Regions from separate parts of the Carbonatibacter coralli genome, predicted to be linked through region 2. Evidence: predicted binding sites of a transcription regulator. Region 2 holds the regulator's gene; the other holds the start of a gene.
What was found. Region 2 encodes HrcA, which represses chaperone genes, less so after heat shock. Its sites were predicted from a motif close to GTTAGCACTCNCCNNNGGNGAGTGCTAAC; they were not measured.
Positions count from the first base shown of each region.

Region 1: a site for HrcA is predicted at 8,825-8,853, ahead of groES (co-chaperone GroES). Genes of this name have one in related genera too.

Region 1 is NZ_JBBUTJ010000007.1:74,994-85,708, reverse strand. Features, by position in the region: gene dapA (4-hydroxy-tetrahydrodipicolinate synthase) at 1-324, opposite strand, end outside; gene AAAH10_RS14350 (lytic transglycosylase domain-containing protein) at 625-2,775, shown strand; gene AAAH10_RS14345 (ammonium transporter AmtB) at 3,000-4,373, shown strand; gene AAAH10_RS14340 (bactofilin family protein) at 4,533-4,964, opposite strand; gene AAAH10_RS14335 (peptidoglycan DD-metalloendopeptidase family protein) at 4,975-6,552, opposite strand; gene groL (chaperonin GroEL) at 6,785-8,437, opposite strand; gene groES (co-chaperone GroES) at 8,466-8,753, opposite strand; gene AAAH10_RS14320 (hypothetical protein) at 9,008-9,919, opposite strand; gene AAAH10_RS14315 (helix-turn-helix domain-containing protein) at 10,269-10,715, shown strand, end outside.
Region 2 is NZ_JBBUTJ010000006.1:70,909-81,623, reverse strand. Features, by position in the region: gene rdgB (RdgB/HAM1 family non-canonical purine NTP pyrophosphatase) at 1-511, opposite strand, end outside; gene rph (ribonuclease PH) at 530-1,273, opposite strand; gene AAAH10_RS13500 (hypothetical protein) at 1,515-2,807, shown strand; gene AAAH10_RS13495 (L,D-transpeptidase family protein) at 2,897-3,448, shown strand; gene AAAH10_RS13490 (hypothetical protein) at 3,535-4,101, shown strand; gene grpE (nucleotide exchange factor GrpE) at 4,185-4,823, opposite strand; gene hrcA (heat-inducible transcriptional repressor HrcA) at 4,884-5,915, opposite strand; gene ribA (GTP cyclohydrolase II) at 6,096-7,271, opposite strand; gene AAAH10_RS13470 (gamma-butyrobetaine hydroxylase family protein) at 7,367-7,792, opposite strand; gene AAAH10_RS13465 (Trm112 family protein) at 7,796-7,981, opposite strand; gene AAAH10_RS13460 (LON peptidase substrate-binding domain-containing protein) at 8,037-8,720, opposite strand; gene AAAH10_RS13455 (tetratricopeptide repeat protein) at 8,845-9,795, opposite strand; gene AAAH10_RS13450 (prolyl-tRNA synthetase associated domain-containing protein) at 9,916-10,443, opposite strand; tRNA gene AAAH10_RS13445 (tRNA-Gly) at 10,643-10,715, shown strand, end outside.

The DNA of each region.
Region 1 (10,715 bases), on a different contig from region 2:
CGTCACAACGAGGGCAGCATCCGCACCGGAGTCCTGTGCGTGCTGCGTAAACTCGATGGCTTCGTGCGTTGCATTGGAACCAGTCCCTGCGATAACAGGTACGCGCTTGTCTGCAACCTCAACGCAAAGCTCGGTCACCAGCTTGTGCTCTTCATAATTGAGCGTGGGAGATTCACCGGTTGTCCCCACAGGACAAACAGCATGACTTCCCTGTTTTATCTGCCAGTCAACAAACTTCTCGAACGCCTTCTTATCAACAGAACCATCCTGTGTCATGGGCGTTGCAAGCGCAGGAAAAGAACCTTTGAAAAGAGGGCCAGCCATCTATTGCATCCTTCATCATCAACCGAACAGCACGGTATCGCCATTCAGCATTTCAAGTTTACAGAAATCAAACATCAAAAATGAACGTCATTTCAGAGTCCGGCGGAGAATAGCGCCTGAAAATCCGAACGCAAAGCCTGAAAACGCCTTTTTTTGAAGTTTTTCACGACATCAACACTTTTGAAACCAGTCCCGTCACAGGATTGTCATAAGCTCAAGGCAGGTTCAGGCCTGTAAAAACCCGGAACACTCCCTATACTATCAAGTCTACAGACAGAACCTGATTTCACGGACACAAAGATGTTTCAAAAAAGATGCCCCGCTCTTCATCTGACAAAGAAAACAACAGCATCCCGTTCCGTAAAACAGAGCCTTGTCGGCACAGCCATCACACTGGCATTGCTGTCCCCCTTTGAACTCTCGGCTCCAAGACATGACATCGGCTTTTCCCCTGCGACAGCTCAGGCTCAGACACAGGACTGGCAACTCAGCGAAAGTGAACAGAAACAGTTCAATGCCATCGAGAAAAAACTGGCCGCAAGACAGTTCGAAGAAGCCCTGTCCCTGCAAAAGAAAATCCGCAACGACAATCTGAAGCGCATTGCCCTTTGGGCCGTTCTCTCCCGCTCGCCCGAGCCTGTTGCAGACTTTGAAACCTACGACAGCTTCATTGCATCCCCTCAAACATGGCCACGCCTTTCCCATTTCCGGAGGTTGGCGGAACCGCTCCTGCCTGAAAACTGGAGTGCGGACAGGATTGTTGCATGGTTTGACGGACAGGCCCCTGAAACCCTTGTGGGTGCCAGCCGCCTGCACGCCGCCCTGAACACACGCGGAGAAAACAGCAAGGCCGCAGAGGTTCTTCATTCGAGCTGGAGAAAGGGAGACGGGGCCGGAGCGGATGACGAGATCGAATTCCTCAGAAAGCACAGCAACACCCTGACCCCGGAGGACCACATCGCCAGACTGGACAGTTCAATCTGGCGCCAGCGCTACAGAGGCGCCGAACGTCTCTATGACAAGGTCCCCGCCCAATACGTCAAACTCGCCAAAGCCCGCCTCGCCCTTATCCGCAAAAGCAACGGCGTCGACAGATTGATCAATGCCGTCCCCAAAGAGTTGAAAAACGACCCCGGTCTTGTTTATGACCGGGCAAGATGGCGCTTTGACAAAAATCGTCCGGAAGCCGCAATCGAACTGCTCATCTCATTGCCCGGCTCAGGCAATTATGACTACACCATCGGCGACCCTGTCTGGCGCCTGCGCCACTGGGCCGCCAGAAATCAGCTGGCCCAGGGCAAAACAACAGCAGCCTACAAACTCGCCTCAAGCCACGGCCTTGAATCCGGTATCGGTTTCGCCGAGGGGGAATTTCTCGCAGGCTGGATTGCCCTCAGAAAACTCTCCCAGCCCAAACGAGCCTACCAGCACTTCTTCGCCCTGCACGAAGGCGTAAGCTCCAATATCAGCAAAGCCCGTGCAGCCTATTGGGCCGCCCGCGCAGCCCTTGAACTGAACAACACGGAGTGGGCCATACGATGGCTCGAACTGGCCTCGCAGTATCCAACGACATTCTATGGTCAGAAAGCCGCATTTCTTCTGGGGTCCAAACAACCCTCGCTCACGTTCGACAAACCCGAACTCTCTGCAGAAAACAAGGCAGAACTCAATGCGCGGGAAATCACCAGCATCATCATGCTCCTGAACTGGGATAAAGTGCGAAACCTGCAGTCCCTCTTCCTCACGCGGCTCAGACTGGACGCCAGCAGCCGAGACGAACTGGTCTTTGCAACCGAACTGGCCCATCGGGCCGGTCACCCCAATCTGGCTCTCAGAACAGCAAAGGCCGCACGCCACAAGGGCCAGCTGCTGCCCTATTACCTCTATCCCGATCCGGGCCTGAACTTTGAACCGGACAACAAGGCGCTTGTTTATGCCCTGATCAGACAGGAAAGCGAAATGAACCCGGAAGCCGTCAGCCATGCCGGGGCACGCGGACTGATGCAGCTGATTCCCACAACCGCCAGAAATGTCGCAAGAAACGAGAACCTGCCCTACAGCAAAAACAGGCTGACCGAAGACCCTGACTACAATGTCAGGCTGGGAAGCGCCTATCTGAAAACCCTGATCAATCGCTTTGATGGCACACAGGCTCTGGCACTGGCAGGCTACAACGCCGGCCCTCACAGAGTGAACCGATGGACACAGTCCATTGGCTCGCCCTACAGCAACAGGGAAAATGTCAGCACGATCCACAGCCAGCTCACAAAATCGGCCCGGTTTGAAGCCAGCCAGAAAGAGCTTGCAGAGCAGTTTCATCTTCTGGACTGGATCGAGCAAATTCCCTTTTCCGAAACCCGGAATTACGTTCAGCGCGTTCTGGAAGGGCAAACCATCTATGCGCTGGCCAATCAGCCTACAAAAGTGGCATCCCGCTCCCCGCTCAAATGAATTGCACAAAAAATAGGCTTGCATTTTCAGCCTATTTTTTAATCACTTCCTTATTTTTTCAAAAATTCAAAAAGAAGAAAATAACTTTAAAATATTGAAAACAAAACATTATTTAATTTTTCTGCCTTTTGGCACAACTCTTGTAAATACCGGTTCGTCCCCGCAATGAACACCAACGTCTTCAAAAAGAAGACAAAACGCAAGTTAAGGGAGCGACTGGTTACATGTCTATTTCGATCCTCAAACCGAGCAAAAGCCTTCTTTGTGGTATGCGCTCTCACAAAAGATCCCGCAAAGCACTGGGTCTTGTCAGCATCGCAGCCATGGCGACACTGCCGACCCCCGCACTGGCGCAAAGCACCCCGACAGAAACAGCTTACATCCTGAACAGCCTTTCGTTTCTGATGCACGGCTTCCTTGTCATGTTTATGGCTGCAGGTTTCGCCATGCTGGAAGCAGGCCTGGTCCGCGCCAAGAACACAGCCACGCAATGCCTGAAAAACATTGGCCTCTACTCCATCTCCGGCCTGATGTTCTACCTGGTCGGCTACAATCTGATGTATCTGGATGTCTCCGGTTTTATCGGCTCTCTTGAAATCTGGTCCGCAGCACCCGCGCCATCCGTCGAAGAAGCAGAAGCTGGCAGCTACAGCGCCGGATCAGACTGGTTCTTCCAGATGGTCTTTGTCGCAGCCACAGCCTCGATCGTCTCAGGCGCCGTGGCAGAGCGTGCAAAACTCTGGCCTTTCCTTGGCTTTGTCGTTGTGCTCACCGGCCTGATCTATCCGGTTCAGGGATCCTGGACCTGGGGTGGCGGCTGGCTGTCCGAACTTGGCTTCAGCGATTTCGCCGGCTCCTCCATCGTCCACTCCGTGGGGGGATGGGCTGCCCTTGCCGGCATGATTGTCATCGGCGCCCGCACAGGCCGTTACGGCAAGGATGGCACCCAGAGACCCATGCCCGGCGCCAACCTGCCGCTGGCAACACTGGGCACCTTTATCCTGTGGCTCGGCTGGCTCGGCTTCAATGGCGGCTCACAGCTTGCCATGGGCACCATCGGCGACATCACCGATATCGGCACCATCTACATCAACACCAATGCAGCTGCTCTGGCTGGCGTAATTTCCTCCATGATTGTGACCCAGCTCGTCTACAAGAAACCCGATCTGACCATGGCCCTCAACGGCGCGCTGGCCGGACTGGTTTCAATCACAGCCGAACCCCTTGCGCCTTCTCCAATGCTGGCCCTTGCAATCGGTGCTGTTGGAGGCGTGCTGGTTGTCTTTGCCGTTCCGCTTCTGGATCGCTTCAAACTTGACGACGTCGTCGGCGCCGTTCCCGTCCACCTCGTTTGCGGCATCTGGGGCACTCTGGCCGTTCCGCTCTCCAACGCAGACGCCAGCTTCTCAACACAAGCCATAGGGATTGTTGCAATCGGCATCTTTGCCTTCACAGCAAGCCTGATCCTCTGGCATGTCCTCAAGCTCACAGTTGGCGTTCGCGCCAGCGAGGAAGAACAAATTCTGGGCCTGGACAAAAGCGAACTCGGCCTGGAAGCCTACCCCGAATTCGGCGCAGGAAACTCCAGCCTTATCTGATAGCCTTGTCTCCCTAAACCAAGGCATCCACTGGCCCGCTCCATCCTCCGGTTGAGCGGGCTTTTTTTATCTGCAATTCCCGAAAAAATCCAAAGGCAGAAAACAGAAAAGGCCCGCTCAAAGCAGGCCTTTCGACAAAACCACCGATCCGGAAAATCGTCAGGACGCTTCCTTGTTTTCTCCGGTCCATCCCGCCGAATGCACAACAGCAGAATCATCTTCCAGTTCCTTTTCAGCCTGCGCAGCAGCGATCTGCAGAGGCGTCTGCCCTTCCTTGGCATCCGCATCCTGCGCACGGATCATGCGGCCATGAACATGCGCACCTGATTCGATGGACAGAACCTCGTGGACAATATCTCCGTCAATTCGCGCGGTTTCAGCGATGTAGACGTTCTCGGCATTGATATTTCCGGAAACGGAACCCAGAACCCTGACACTTCTGGCCTTGATCCCGCCCTGAACGCGTCCGTCCTGACCGACAATAATGCGCTCACCGGACAGATCACCGACCACGGTCCCGTCAAGCTGCAGGTCACCCTTGGTGTGAACATCGCCCTCGATCACAAGATCATTGCTGAAAATGGAGGTCATGCTGCCATTCTTATTGGGTTTTGAAAACATGCTTTCCAGCCTTTACAAAGTTACGCGGATCAACGTGCTGGCCGTTAAACAGAACCTCATAGTGAACATGCGGTCCGGTGCTGCGACCAGAATTACCCAGAAGCGCGATTTTCTCACGATGCGATACCGTTTGTCCACGCTCGACCATAATTTTATTCAGGTGAGCATAGCGCGTGCGAATACCGTTGCCATGGTCAATTTCGACAAAGCGTCCGTAACGACCGCGCCAGCCAGCGTAAACAACCTTGCCCGGAGCCGGCGCATAAACGGAAGAGCGCATGGGCGCAGCCAGATCCATACCGTTGTGGCGGGCCGTGCGTCCCGTTACAGGGTCCCGGCGCTTTCCGAAGGAACTCGTAACGCGATACTGATCCATTGGTGCTGCAAGCGGAAGCTTTGAAACCACTTCCTGCAAGGCATCCCAGCGATCAAGATACGACCCCAGCTCCATAATGGAAGCATGCCACAGTCTTTCCTCTTCATACCCTTCCTCGGGAATGAAAGGTCCACCCTGTGCCCGGGCATCATCACCCTGAACCCCCATAAGCTTGTCCATATCAAGCCCTGTCATCTCCACAGTGGTCTCAATCATGTCAATCGAGCCCTTGGAGCGCTCCATCAGACGGACAAGCAGTTCACGCTGTGCATTTGCCGCCTCGAGAGTTGAGGTTTTCAGACGTTCCAGCTCGTCATCCAGATCACCGGAGCGATCGACATAGCTCGTCAGTTCGACTTCCAGATCATCCTTCTCGAAAAAGGCCTGGGCCAACTGGGCTTCTGCCACGCGTTTTTCATCCAGTGCCCGCACCAGGCTCTTCCCGGTGGAACTGACCTTGTCCTGTTCACTTTTCAGCTCAGCCGTCAGCTTTTCAATCTGCTGTTCCAGCTGTTTCTGGTCCCGCAACCGGGTGTTCAGCGAGATCAGCTGACGCTCCTGCTTGGCCACCAGCTGCCCCAGAGAGATCTCGGCGTCATCCAGAAGATCACCCTCTCCCAGTCCCAGACCAAGATTCTCTCTCAGGCCGGAAATACGCTGCACCAGATCATCACCCTGCGCAGGGATTGAATCCAGCTCGCCCTCAAAGGCGCGCAACCTGTCTTCAACTTCCTGTCTGGCAGCAAGAACGCGATGTTTTTCCGCCTCGGACTTTCTCAGGGTCTTGAGAGCCTCGTCAGCCGAAAGGGCATTGTCTCCCTCCCCGGCCTCAAGCAGCGAGAGCAGTTCGCCCTGATTGTACTGCAGATCCTCGGTGATTTTGGAAAACTGGGTATGATACTCGCCAACAAGCTGCAGCAATTCGAAATACTTGAGACGTTCCTCGGCAATGGACTGTTGTTTGGCAGCAATGGTCTCGTTCAAATCCTGATAGACAACACCGGCATAGCCCACACCCGCCAGAAGGCAGAGAGCGGACGCAGACATCAACTGCTGGAAACGCCGACTGAAGCGAAGGAAAACAACCTTGTTTTCGCTGGAGAAGTGAATTTCTCGCGGGGTAAAGGCACGATCCCAGAAACGCGTCAATGTTTTACCAAGCGATTTATCGTCAAACCTCAATTCATTCCCCCTTGGCGTTCCCTCAAAGATCTTTTCACAGCAGGTTATTTTCACTGGAATGTGTATTCAGTTGATATCTTATAACCGATCACATTCCCTTGAGCAAAGGGTAAAGAAAAGTCTGAAAGAAGAGTCATTCATAGCGCTATATCTATGAACGAGATCAGTGACAAAGCAAAAAAGGGAGGCACGAGGCCTCCCCTTTTCCAGTCTTGACAGGTAACAGGCCCGATTAGAAGCCCATGCCACCCATACCGCCCATGCCGCCCATGTCAGGCATTGCAGGAGCAGCTGCAGCTTTGTCTTCCGGTGCATCAGCAACCATTGCTTCGGTTGTGATCATCAGACCGGATACGGAACCGGCGTCCTGCAGCGCAGTACGAACAACCTTGACCGGATCGATGATACCCGCTTCGAAGAGGTTCAGGTATTCACCGGTTTGTGCGTTGAAACCGAAACCGGCTTCGCTGCTTTCACGAACCTTGCCAACAACGATGGAACCTTCGTAACCGGCATTTTCGGAGATCTGGCGGATCGGAGCTTCCAGAGCACGACGAACAACACCAACACCAACACTCTGGTCAGAGTTCGCGCCTTCCAGGCCGTCCAGGGCTTTCACAGCGCCGAGCAGAGCTGTACCACCGCCGGAAACGATACCTTCTTCAACCGCAGCACGGGTTGCGTTCATGGCATCCTCAACGCGATCCTTGCGCTCTTTCACTTCAACTTCGGTTGCACCGCCAACACGCAGAACAGCAACACCACCAGCCAGCTTGGCCAGACGCTCCTGCAGCTTTTCACGGTCGTAGTCGGAAGATGTCTCTTCAGCCTGCGCACGGATCTGGTTGCAACGCGCTTCGATCATGTCTGCTTCACCGGCACCATCAACGATGGTTGTTTCTTCCTTGGTGATTGCAACACGCTTCGCAGTACCCAGCATGTCCAGTGTCACGCTTTCCAGTTTGATACCAACGTCTTCGGAAACAACAGTACCACCAGTCAGGATTGCGATGTCTTCCAGCATGGCCTTGCGGCGATCACCGAAGCCAGGAGCCTTGACAGCAGCAATTTTCAGACCACCACGCAGCTTGTTCACAACCAGGGTTGCCAGTGCTTCACCTTCAACATCTTCAGCAATGATCAGCAGCGGACGGCTGGACTGAACAGCAGCTTCCAGAAGCGGCAGCATTGGCTGCAGGGAAGTCAGTTTCTTTTCGTGCAGCAGGATGTACGGGTTTTCCAGCTCTGCAACCATTTTCTCTGTGTTGGTCACGAAGTATGGAGACAGGTAACCGCGGTCAAACTGCATCCCCTCGACAACATCGAGCTCGGTCGCCAGGGACTTGGCTTCCTCAACAGTGATCACGCCTTCCTTGCCAACTTTTTCCATCGCTTCAGCGATCATGTTGCCGATTTCAGCTTCGCCGTTGGCAGAAATTGTACCAACCTGCGCAACTTCGCCGGTTGTGGAGATTGTTTTTGCAGAGCCCTTGAGGTGCTCAACAGCAGCTTCAACAGCCATGTCGATACCGCGCTTGACATCCATCGGGTTCATGCCGGCAGCAACAGCCTTCGCACCTTCACGGATCAGCGCCTGTGTCAGAACAGTCGCAGTCGTTGTGCCGTCACCAGCCAGATCATTTGTTTTGGACGCAACTTCGCGAACCATCTGTGCGCCCATGTTCTCGAACTTGTCAGCCAGTTCGATTTCCTTCGCAACAGAAACACCGTCCTTGGTGATGCGTGGAGCACCAAAGGCCTTGTCCAGAACAACGTTGCGGCCCTTCGGACCCAGAGTAACCTTTACAGCATTTGCAAGCAGGTCCACGCCACGCAGCATCTTTTCGCGGGCGTCTGTGCCAAATTTTACGTCTTTAGCAGCCATTTTTTCTACTCCTTACGCTAGAGCGATCTCAGTTCAAAATACCCATGATGTCGGACTCACGCATGATCAGCAGAGTCTTGCCATCGATCTTGACTTCGGTGCCGGACCATTTGCCATAGATCACTGTGTCGCCTTCCTTGACGTCCAGCGCAATAACCTGACCATTGTCAGCACGTGTGCCGGAACCAGCAGCAATAACCTTGCCCTGCATCGGCTTTTCCTTGGCAGTATCCGGAATGATGATGCCACCAACAGTTTTTTCTTCCTGCTCCAGTGGCTCAACCACGACGCGATCGTGCAGCGGTTTGAAGTTCATAGAATTAGCTCCGTTTTCATAAAGCGTTTACCGAGCCTGTAACAGCGCCCGGCTATCACAAACAGGTGATATTTAGCACTCTCGTTCGACGAGTGCTAACAACCATATAAAAAGCGCTGCCGGAGGTGTCAAGCATACGGAGAAAAAAGAAAAATACATTTTTAGAGGTAATTTTTTTTCCTGTTTTATATCAAAAGGATAAGACAGGAACCTTTCCCTGCCCGAAAGACCGGCCCTTGCCGGAACAGCAGGAATTAAAGTTTGAAATTCTTGGGCGTCACAAAGGGAATATCGACATTCGGAGTGATCACTGAAGTCCCCATCAGGATCAGATCCCCTGTTTCCGATTTCCATGGCAGGCGAAGACAGCGATACCGGTTGTGACAACGGTTTCCGTCTTTCATGGTCATACAGGCATCAACGTGGAGATATTGCGGACGACGCGTTTCCATCACCTGCCGGTAAGCCTCCCGAACCCAGGTCCCGTACTCGGGATCCGGCTGTTCATGCACCGGATGCCCCACTGCAATGTGTGGCCATTCCGGACCATAAACACCGATTTCGGAACCAATGTGCACAAATTTCGGCTCACTGTATCCGGCATCAGGCTGAATAAAGACCGATCTGTTCAAAACGCCAATGCGCCTGAAAGATTCCAGCACACTTTCAGAAAGCAGACCGGACGTGTTGGCCCACAGCTGCATCACCAGTGACAAGGGCCCCCTGTCTGTCAGAAGTTCCTGGGCATTCTTGTCCAGCGCAATGTAATGCTCACGTCCCATTGCTTCCATGCTTTCACGGTAAAGCGGAAGAATTCTGGCAACTGCGCCAATTGACTCATGATAGTTTTCCATTCGCCACTTGAGACCGTCATAGTAGGTCAGGCGAACCGCACCTGTCGCCAGCATGACAACAGACGTCATGGCTGTAATTGACTCTTCGGTCAGCAAACAGGAGTGAAAGGTAAAATTCAACACCTCCCGGGGGACAGAGGAATTCTGATCCAGACCGCGCTCGACAGCGATCCACCCCAGTTTTTCAATGAGATTCTGTCGGTCAAATCCACTGGAAAAGATCCCTTCAAAGCCGACTACTGCCTTGATTGGATTTTTATAATCCCAGGATTGAACCTCACCCTGATCAGAAATAAGAAAACGCTTCTTCATAAGGAAACCTATACAAGAAACTCAAAAACCCCCGATTCGTATATCGAATCCTTACGTCCTGCTTGTGCAACACATCCATTTGATGAAAATCTTAAAGGGTTGAAAAAGCTTTTCAACTGAAAATCATAAAGAGCATCAACCTTTTTGCATAGACAACTCAAAAGCGTTTTTCAGAAGGCCACACACAAACGTATGCTTGCATTTTAACCCGCAGAGTCTTATTTTTATATTAAGCAACAGCAATGCTATTCGAGAGAGAAAAGGAAGAGCCTCTTGCTCCCCATTTTCAATTCACCAGACGATCTGACGAATTGAGAGCAAAAGCCTTTCTTTGCGCTGAAGGAAAAAGATGACAAAAAGAAAACCTCTTCCCAAGCGAATTACCGGCGTACCCAATGCAATCGACATTCATGTTGGTCAGAGACTTCGCCTGCGTAGAACGCTGCTTGGATTATCCCAGGAGAAACTTGGTGACATACTTGGCCTGACATTCCAGCAGGTTCAGAAGTACGAACGCGGCACAAACAGAATTGGTGCAAGTCGTCTGTACGATCTTTCCAGGGTTCTGGACACAGACATCGGCTATTTCTTTGACAACATGACAGACGAAACAGCCCATCTGTCTCCCGGTCAAATTCGCGGCCAGGCCGAAGAAGGCATCGAAATCCAGTACGAGAAGGATCCGATGGCCCGCAGGGAAACCCTGGAACTTGTTCGCGCCTATTACAAAATCGAAGACGATGTCGTCAGAAAGCGTCTTCTGGAAATGGCCAAGACGCTGAGCAAAATCTCCGTA
Region 2 (10,715 bases):
CACCCTCCGGCTGGAAGACCGGATCATAGCCAAACCCGCCTTCACCGCGCAGAGGCCAGACGATTTCGCCCTCAACCCGCCCCTCGAAAAACCGGACAGCTCCATCAGGCATAGCCAGACAAAGCGAACAGACAAAGGCCGCAGAACGATCCTCATTGCCTTTTCGGGCAGCCTGTTCCAGCGCGTCCTGCACCTTGCTCATCGCCAGCCCGAAATCCTTTTGCGGACCAGCCCAGCGCGCCGAGTAAATTCCGGGCGCTCCATCCAGCGCGGCAACCGCCAGCCCGGAATCATCGGCAAGAGCAGGAAGGCCGGAAGCCTTCGTAGCAGCTACCGCCTTGATTTCAGCATTGGCCGCAAAGGTCAGACCTGTTTCCTCCGGTTCCGGGAGATCAAGCTCACCAGCGGAGACAACTGCAATGCCATGAGGCTGCATCAAGGCCTGAATCTCGCGAAGCTTTCCGGCATTGTGTGTGGCAATAACAAGCTTTTCACCAATTGGGCGGGTCATGGGATCACTGCCTCTGGATTAAAGGCCCAAGGCCTGATTCTGCTTTTCAACGAGGACTTTGATCGCGCCTTCGGCCAGATCAAGCAGTTCATTGAACTCTGCACGTGTGAAAGGCTTGTCTTCGGCCGTGCCCTGAATCTCGACAACGCCCAGCCCTCCGGTCAGAACGAAGTTGGCGTCCGCTCCGGCATTGGAATCCTCGTCATAGTCCAGATCGGCAACGGCTTTGCCTTCAAAGAGACCGCAGGAGATCGCAGCAACATTGTCAATCAGCGGAACTGTTTCAATGACACCCTGTGCCACAAGTTTTTGAAAGGCCAGATGCAACGCAACAAAACCGCCCGTGATGGATGCTGTCCGTGTTCCACCATCAGCCTGCAGAACATCGCAGTCAATCTTGATCTGCCGCTCGCCAAAGCCTGTCATGTCTGTCACGGCACGAAGGGAACGGCCAATCAAACGCTGGATTTCCTGGGTCCGGCCAGACTGTTTTCCCCTTGCAGCTTCGCGATTCATGCGTCCGTGAGTGGAACGTGGCAGCATTCCGTATTCAGCAGTCACCCATCCCTTGCCGGAATTGCGCAGCCAGGGCGGCGTTGAATCATCAATGGTCGCAGTACAGAGAACATGGGTATCCCCGAACCTGATCAAACAGGAGCCCTCGGCATGTTTGTTGACACGGGTTTCGATAGACACTTCACGAATCTGGTCGAGGGAACGGCCTGAAGGGCGGCCACTGGTATTCGCGGTCTCGTTTGACATTTCTTGTCCTGACTATAGCTGCAACTGGGCGATCTCCGGTTCCTGCGAGGGAACACTGCTGAGTGCGGAAGCTACAGCACGGCCCCCCTGTCGTCCAGAGACATTGCCGGATCGGGACTGTCCTTGCGGATAATTCCGACCAGCCCCTTTCCGAACCCTGAATGGCACAAGGTTTGCTTATAAAGACGGGAGGCATTGGGCCTCAGGAACAACTCAACAAACCCGAGACAGGATGTCTTCCGTGACCGAGCTTGTATCACCGTCGCAAAAGCCTTTGTTTTACAATGGAAATCAGTCTGCACCCAATCTGGCGGCTCCCCTGAATTCCAGCGCCTTGTCTGTTGCGTCCCGGACACAGGGTCAGGCACCAAAGAGCGACTCCCTACAGGATGTTCCCATCTCTGCACCCTTTATTGCCCAGTTGCAGGAAGCAGCGCGGCAGGAGGCTGCCTTGAGCAAAGAGCTGAAGAACGGGAACCCGAAAGCTCCGGCACCTGAATCAGCCAACCCAACAGCAGTCCAGACAGCGGCTGATCAGGACGAAAACAACGAGTTCGGCTTTTTCGACTTTCTGGACATCATCAATCCCCTTCAGCACATTCCTGTTGTTTCAACCATTTACAGAGAAATAACAGGGGACGAGCTTCACCCGACGAGCCGGATTTTTGGTGGTGCTCTTTACGGCGGAGTCCCCGGCGCTGTTTCCTCGATCATCAATGCCATTACAGAAGACACAACCGGCAAGGATATCGGTGAACACATTACCAGCGCGCTGTTTGGCGATGACGAGCCTGAAAACGGTCCCCTGCTTGCTCGAAACAATGCAGTCACCGGTCAGGAAACAGCAAGGGCAGCTCCGACAAACAGCCTTCCGGCGGAAGATCTCGTAGCAGCGGTTCCGCCTGCCCCGCAACAGGCATCCACACCGCCAACGGCAACAGCCTCTGCATCGGGCTCTCCGTCAGACAGTTCCTCCTTTGCCTACGAAGGGCAGGATGCACTGGCGGCACTTTACCGTGATCTTCAGACAACACGGCAACAACCTGCGACAGTCGCTCCGGGCGGGCAGACAGAAGCTGCTCCTGGCGTCAGTCCTGCAAGCACAACGGCAACAGAACCCCGGCTTGCGCCAACTCTGGCCGCTTTCACACAGCCTCACGAGCAGGGAACAGCAACGGCCCGAAATGCGAACTACTTCGTCGATAACGGTCAAAAGTGGTTTAATCTGAGGCAACCCGGCAGCAACAGCCTGGTCAACACAGTCCAGGTGCAATCCCCTTCCTTTCAGTCCACCCGTCCCCTCCTGAAAGACTCAGTCAGTGACTCTGTCCGGCAAACCGTCGCACCAGCGACTGCAAGCGATCCGGCGATCAGGGACAACACGGCTTCACAGGCGGCCAGCAAACACTATCAAAAGGCAGCCAATCAGATCAGACTCTCTGCGCCGGATGACATCGCGACAGAAATGCTGCGAAATCTTGATCAGTACGAAGCTCTCAAGGTCAACAGCTCAACACTGACCAATTCACTGTAGGACGGATCATATCTTGCCAGTCCGTGGTCAGGGAGGCATAAACCTCCTGACACTCTCAAGGCACGCTCTGCGCAGGAACTGTTTTTACAATGGACATTTTTATCAGACCTCTCCAATCCGAAGACAAAACTGAAAGCCCTACCGGATGGGTTGCCGTTTGCGGTCAGGATATCTGGCCCTGCTCCATTGGAAAAAACGGCGTTGTTGCAGCCGGTGACAAGGAAGAGGGTGACGGAAAAACACCGCTTGGCACATGGCCGCTCCGCAACATTCTTTTCCGTCCTGATCGCATTGCACCCGAAAACCGGGATTTCCTGCCGGATGGTTTGCGCTGCTCTCCGCTCTGCCAGCGCGATGGCTGGTGTGACGACCCTGCTGATCCCTCCTACAACAAGCCGGTTGCCATCCCCTGCCAGTCAGGCCACGAAAAGCTCTGGCGTGAAGATGCCACCTACGACATCATCGGCATTCTGGGGCACAACGACGATCCGGTCGTCCCCGGAAAAGGCTCGGCAATTTTCCTGCATCTTGCCAGAGCAGACTTTTCCGGAACAGAAGGCTGCATTGCCCTTCAAAAGGATGATCTGGTTTCGCTCCTTGGCAAAATTGGCAATCAGGCTCATTTTACCATTGAGGAATAATCCGCATCCTCACAGACTTTTGTGTGGTGAAATCCAGCAACCATAACCATCTCGAAACCTGAAAAGCGTTTCAAAGGGATAGCATTATGAAAATGTCCAAGCTTCTGCCTCTGCTTGCTGTATCAGGCGCCCTCGCGGCCTGCAGCTCTGTCAGCACGCTCAATCCTGTGTCCTATTCCGGTGGTTACTCGGCTTCCGAAGCCCAGAATGCTGCCCTGAGTGGCACAGTGAATGTTGAAGTGCTGGTTCAGGACGAGACCACACAGCAAGCCACAGAACAGGCCGTCACCGCTGCGCTGAACAAACATGGCCCGAAGTGGATCGTCACCCGTTTCGAAAGCTCTTCAAAAAGCCATTCCAGATACAAGCTGCGCTACATTATTGATGCACCTGTGAACCTGAATCCCATACAGATCTGCTCTCTGGAAGAAGAGGAACTGGATTTCAGCAAGGCCTCTTCAAACGGTGATGTTGTCATTGGTGCAGCTCTGTGCAGGGACACACACGCCCTGTCCTATTTGCGGGGCCGCCTTCTGCCGGCAGACAAACCGGGAACCGAAGCCTTCACCCGTGTGATCGGTGAAACCGGACGTACCCTGATGAGAAACATCAACCCGAACCGGGATGATTGCAGCTACATTGACTGCGACTGATCACATTCAGAATCAGGAACCCCATTCCACAAAAAAGCCCGGCCTGAGCCGGGCTTTTGCCTGTCAGAGCCTGTCGAGAGGAATCAGGCGCTTGTGTCGACTTTCTCGGGAGCCGGCTGTGACGGACCGCCCTTGGCAATACCGACACGCGCCGGACGCAACAGACGATCATGCAGCTTGAAGCCGGGTTGCATGACCTGAACAACGGTGCCTTCCGGCGTGTTGGGGTCCGGAACCTCGAAAAGAGCCTCATGCTGGTGCGGATCAAGACGAAGCCCCAGTGCCTCGACTTCCTTGATGCCGTGCTTTTCAAAAGCCTGAATCATGGAGCGACTGGTCATGGTGACGCCATCCAGCAGGGTCTTGAGCTGTTCTGATTCGGCAACGGCATCGGCAGGAACGGACTGGACTGCACGCTGCAGGTTGTCCATGACTTCCAGGAGGTCAACAACCAGCTTCTGCGGAGCATAGCGGGCCGCATCCTCCTTTTCGCGTTTGGTGCGGGCGCGAAGGTTTTCCATTTCTGCCATGGTCCGCAGCATCTGGTCCTTCATATCCGCCTTTTCAGCTTCCAGCGCAGCAATCACCGCCGTAATGTCAGCGGCAGCTTCACCGCCTTCTTCAAGCTGCTCTTCCTCTGCGACCAGATCCTCGAGAACCTCTTCCTGCTCGTTCAGAGTTTCGTTCTCTTGTTCTGCAGTTTGCTTTTCCGTGTCTGACATTCGTTTTCTACTCAATCCATAAGAAGTTTTGACTCTGCTGTCCCGTTCGGAACCGGAGAGCTATCCGATCATCCGTCCGAGAACCTTGGCCGTGTAATCCACCATGGGGATGATGCGGGCATAGTCAATCCGCGTAGGACCAATCACACCAATTGCACCGACAACCTGTTCCCGGGCATTCTTATAAGGGGCCATTACTACAGAACACCCGGCCTGGGCAAACAGTTCGTTTTCCGATCCGATAAAGATCTGAACGCCATCTGCAGCTTTGGTCATATCAAGCAACTTGATCAATGATTCCTTTTTTTCAAGGGCTGTGAAGAGATGACGGACCCTTTCCAGATCTTCCAGAGCCGTAATATCCCCCAGAAGCCGGGACTGCCCCTTTACAATCAGGGCGCCTCTGGGATCCCCCATTTCATCATTGGCCCAGGTCACGATGCCGAGTTCCACAACCTTTGCAGCCAGATGGTCCAGCTGCGCCCGATCCCTTTGAAGTTCAAGTCTGATCGCCTCGATGGCCTCTTCAAGCGTTCGACCGATCAGTCTGGCAGACAGATAGTTTCCGGCCTCAATCAGCGCCGAGGGCGGCAATCCCAGCGGCAGCTCGATCACCCGGTTTTCCACCTCCCCATTGGCTGTCACCAGCACAACAAGTGCCCGCCCCGGCCCCAGGGATACAAACTCGAGATGCTTGAGGGGTTCCTGCATTTTCGGGGCAACAACAACACCGGCACAGCTCGAAAGGCCGGAAATAAGGCCGGAAGCTGTCTCCAGAACTTCCGACATGGACCGGCCACCGGAGTTGCAGCGATCTTCGATATCCTCGCGCTCCTGCGGGCTCAGGCTTCCATATTCCATGAAACCGTTCACATACATGCGCAGCCCCAGGTCGGTCGGCAGTCGCCCTGCAGAGGTGTGGCGGGAAAACAGCAGCCCCATGTCTTCCAGATCAGCCATGACATTGCGGATTGTGGCCGCAGAGACATTCAGCCCGGCCATTTTGGAAAGAGTTCTGGAGCCCACAGGTTCACCGGTTCCGACATAGGCATCAACGACCTTGCGAAAGATCTCCCGCGATCTGTCGTTCATGTCTTCCAGAACGCTGTTCAAAACCTGCTTGTGCGTGGAATCCGTCACCGTGATGCTCTTTGCTTGTCTTGTTCCTGCTTTCTGAATCTAGGGCGCGCAAAAGCGCGGGTCAATAGAGACAGCCCCTGACAGATGGACTAACAGGTGGACAGACGAAAACCGGCCCCGGAAACAAAACCCTCAGATCATGTGACCGAAGCGTTCAACCTTGGTCTTGAGGTAGAACTCGTTGTGACCGTTGGAGGGGAAGAAGTGTTCAACCCTCTCGACCACATTCACACCCCACTGTTTAAGCTCGGCAACCTTGTCAGGATTATTGGTCATCAGGCGAACGGCATCGAAACCGAGCTGACGCAGAATCTCGGCAGCCGGAATATAGATCCGTTCATCCGGATCGAAACCCACAAGCTCGTTGGCTTCCATGGTATCAGAGCCGCGATCCTGGAGTTCATAGGCCCGCAGCTTGTTCATCAGACCGATTCCCCGGCCTTCCTGTGACAGATAAAGGAGAACTCCGGCCCCGGCCTGGTCCATCGCTGCAATTGCACCGCGAAGCTGATCCCCGCAGTCACACCGCAGACTTCCCAGCAGGTCTCCTGTAAAGCACTCCGAATGCAGACGTGCCAGAACGGGTTCACCCGGCTTGGGATCACCAACCAGAAGAGCCATGTGCTCGACACCTCCACCCGTTGGGCGGAAGGCAACAACGGTAACCTTTTCAGCAATTTCCAGCGGCACCCGCGCCGTGGCAACGCGTTTCAGGGCATAGGCAGACGCAGCCCTGTAACGCGCGATCTCGGAGGCAGAAACGAAAAGCAGGTCATGCTTTCTTGCAAAGGCTTCAAGTCCCGGCCCGTCCAGTGACAGGGAAGAAAGATCTGCAAACAGCACGGAAGGCAAAAGGCTGGCCAGCTTGACCAGCTGTACAGCATTGCGGGCCACCTTCTCGGGCAGCGGAATACTCAGCAGTTCCTCGTGAATCAGATTGCGTCCGGCAGGATCGTGCAGGGGATCAACCAGACAGGAAATCTGCTCAACCGGCATCTGGGCCAGATCAAAACCGATCACATCCCCGGTTGCCTCACGGCCATGAATCATGGATTTGGCTTCATCGATTCCGATTGCGGCAGCCCGCCGTGCTGTCAGAACCAGCGAAGGCTCATTGCCCCCGGCAAGGGCTTTCATATGATCCAGAGCCTGATCACTCGCGGTCTCGGCAGCCTGAATCAGCGCGCACCCCTGATCTTCCTCATAAACAAGAACAGGGACTCCGCGTCGCATCTCTGCCATGGCGCGTTCCACGGCATTGAGAAGTTGCGGTGATGCTTCATCACGTTGTGCTGATTCTTGAACCACAGGCGGCACTTTCATAGCTTGGAGGGGAACAGACTGCCCCGGGGATTCAGTCTGCGCTGCCATCATTTAAGAAGCTCTTACCAAAAAGACAAGTCTCAATGGACTGTCGGGCTGGCTCCGATTGATCCGGAAGGATCACGCGACAAGCCCTTTTCCTCCAGAGATGCCAGATAATCGGACCAGAGTTGTTCCTGATCCCGACCCAGTTTGTACAGATACTGCCACGAGTAGAGGCCGGTATCGTGCAAATCGTCAAAAACAATCTTTACCGCATAGTTGCCAACAGGCTCGATATTGATGATTCCGACGTGCATTCTGCCAGCGATTGTTTTCTTTTCACCGGAAGAATGCCCCTGAACCTCTGCCGAGGGGCTTTCAACCCGCAACAGCTCTGCGGTAATCAAAAAGACTTCACCGGTATTGAAGCTGACCTTCAGAATCTTTTCTGCAGAAAGATAGGCCAGATCAGTCACCCGGATCTGTGAATCAGCGTCATGGCTGTTTTCTTCAGCAATCGCCATCCCTCAGGACTCCAGAGAACGCGCTTCATCCACAAGCATGATCGGAATCCCCTCGCGGATCGGATAGGCCAGACTGGCCTGACGGGAGATCAGCTCCTGCGCATCCGCATCATAATCAAGCGGAGCCTTGGTCAGAGGACAAACCAGAACTTCCAGCAATCTGGGATCGAGGCGGGTTTGATCATTCATTGGTTTCATTCCATTCAGTTCCTGCCGGATCGGGCGGATTTCTTCTTAGTACAGACTAGGAGCTTTTACCAGATCCCTGATGCAGAGCCATCTCCATGATGACTTCCATGACATCGGCACGCATGTTCAGATTGGGTGCTTCCAGAATGGCCTGTTTTTCCACAGGTGAAAAGGGGCAGATCATCGCAAGGGAGTTTACCAGACGGTGTGTTTCCGTCTGTTTGATCGCATCCCAGTCAGCCTGGATATTCTGGGCTTCAAAATAGCCGGACAAAACAGACAGGAGACGATCGCGGTCCAGATTTTTATCGTCCTCCCCCTCTTCCAGCATGTCAGCCCTGAAGGAGGAAAAATCGGCTTCAATCACCCGAAAGCCCTCTTCGGTCAGTTTTTCACTGCTCACTTCAAACCGGACAAGCCCCTTGAGGGAGATGACATAGCGGCCATCATCCGTTTCACCAAAGGTCGTGATTCGACCGGCACAGCCAACGGAATAAAGCGGGGCGGCTCCATCATCAATACTTTCGTGCTCGTGGCCTTCCTTGCCGGCATGAGCAGGTTGAATCATCCCGATGATCCTGTCATGGGACAAAGCGTGATCAATCATGGACAGATAACGCGGCTCAAAGATATTCAGGGGCATCTGCCCTCCTGGCAGGAGAAGGGCTCCGGTCAGAGGGAACACGGGAATTCTTGCCGGAAGATCTTCATAACGGGGGTCAAATACGCCACGGGACATAACTGTTGTTCTTTCTGCTGCTGATCACGAAAAGGCCGGGCAGCTGTCACAGTCTAACAGATGACCGGCTCTTTCCGAAATTTACGCCTGTCCCGAACCTTTGGATTGGAACAGGATTCCCGGATCAGGAGAACAGCAGGGAAGAAAGACGGCTGCGCATCTTGATGGTCAAAGGATCTGTAAAACCCCAGGCTTCAAAGAATTCCAGCAATTTCCTGCGGGAAGCCTGTTCGTTCCAGTCCCGGTCCTTGCGGAAGATTTCCAGCAGCAGCTCGGCAGCTTCCTCCCGATGGCCTTCAGCCTGCAGGGCAACGGCCAGATCAAAACGGGCCTGGTGATTGTCTGCATCGGCCTCCACGGCCTGACGCAGGGCCAGAACCTCGCTGGAATCCTTGCGTTCCCTGGACAGCTCAAGACGGGTCACAATCGCTGCCAGCTCGGGTGCTTTTTTCTGTTCTTCAGGCAGCTCTTCAAGGAATTCACCGGCTTCGGCTTCAAAACCCAGTTCCAGCTGGCAGTTCAGAATGCCCTGCACTGCTGCAATGTTTGAGGGATCGTGCTGATAGATCTGGCCATAGATGGAAAGTGCGGCCTCGAACTGACCGTCCTCGAAGGCCTGTTTCGCCTGTTCGACAGCCTGTGCCAGCGGATCATCGGAAGCCGCGCCGGTTGTCTCGATCAAACGCGTGACAAAGGCTTCCACCTCACTTGGTGGCTGAGCTCCGGCAAAGCCGTCGACAGGACGTCCCTGGAAGAAGGCATAGACCGTCGGCACAGACTGGATACGAAGCTGTCCGGCCAGCATCTGGTTTTCATCAATGTTGACCTTGACCATGCGAACAGCGCCACCAGCTTTCTCAACCGCAGCTTCCAGCGCAGGCATCAGCTGTTTGCAGGGACCACACCACGGGGCCCAGAAATCAACGATAACAGGCTTTTGCATGGAGGCTTCCAGCACATCACGCTGGAAATCCTGCTGGTTGGTCTCCTTGATCAGTGTGCCGTCATCTGCCGCAGCAGCTGTTTCCTGATCGCCCCCCTGTGCATAAGGGCCTGTTGCTGTAATGCCTTGCATTGTGATCTCTCCCATTTCCGGGCCTCGTTACGCCCGAAGTTTGATCCGGTTTCGTCCTCTGAAATGATGGTTTTACCCGCCAAGTGCAAGGGGCTTTTACGCCCCCCTGATTCACAGAGGCTATTCCTGTGGCAAAAGAGCCTCGAGATTCCCGAGATCCAGCAGGCTTGCCGGATGACCGACAGCCTCAAGAAAAGCCAGCAAATCCTTCGGTGCAATAGCACTGGTCATGGTGTTGACAAGCGGGTGGAAATTGGCGCGGTCAAAATCCAGAAAACCACTGTCCAGAACAACCTGGACAGCATTGTTCTCGTCATTGATCGCAGCGAAAGGGGTCACAGAGCCGGGAATCACACCCAGAAACTCCATCAGACGATCAGGACTGCCAAAGGAAACCTTGCCCGCACCGATCACCTTGCCCAGCGTCTTGAGATCAATCTGGCGGCTCTCAATGGAAACGACCAGCCACATCTGCCCCTTCTTGTTTCTCAGGAAAAGGTTCTTGCTGTGGGCACCGGGGAGTTCCCCGCGCAGTTCCTGTGATTCCTCCACGGTAAAAACAGCGGGGTGCTCGACGGTCTCGACAGAAATGCCGAGCGACTCCAGCTTGGCAAAAAGGGACTCCGGGCCATGAAGAGGCTGTGTCATGTTAGGCTCCTGTTCATTGATCTTTGACAAACCGCTTATCAGCACTGGAAAGCAAGGGCAAGGCAGGAGCCCGGACTGCTTTGAAAATCTTTTGCTTTAAAAAAAGCATCATAAAGCCAAAAAGGGGGTTGCATGGCCCGCCCCGCTGGAGTAAATACCCGTTCACCGACAGGGTAAACCTGTTGATGCACTGGTCCATGCGGGCGTAGCTCAGGGGTAGAGCGTCACCTTGCCAAGGTGAATGTCGTGAGTTCGAATCTCATCGCCCGCTC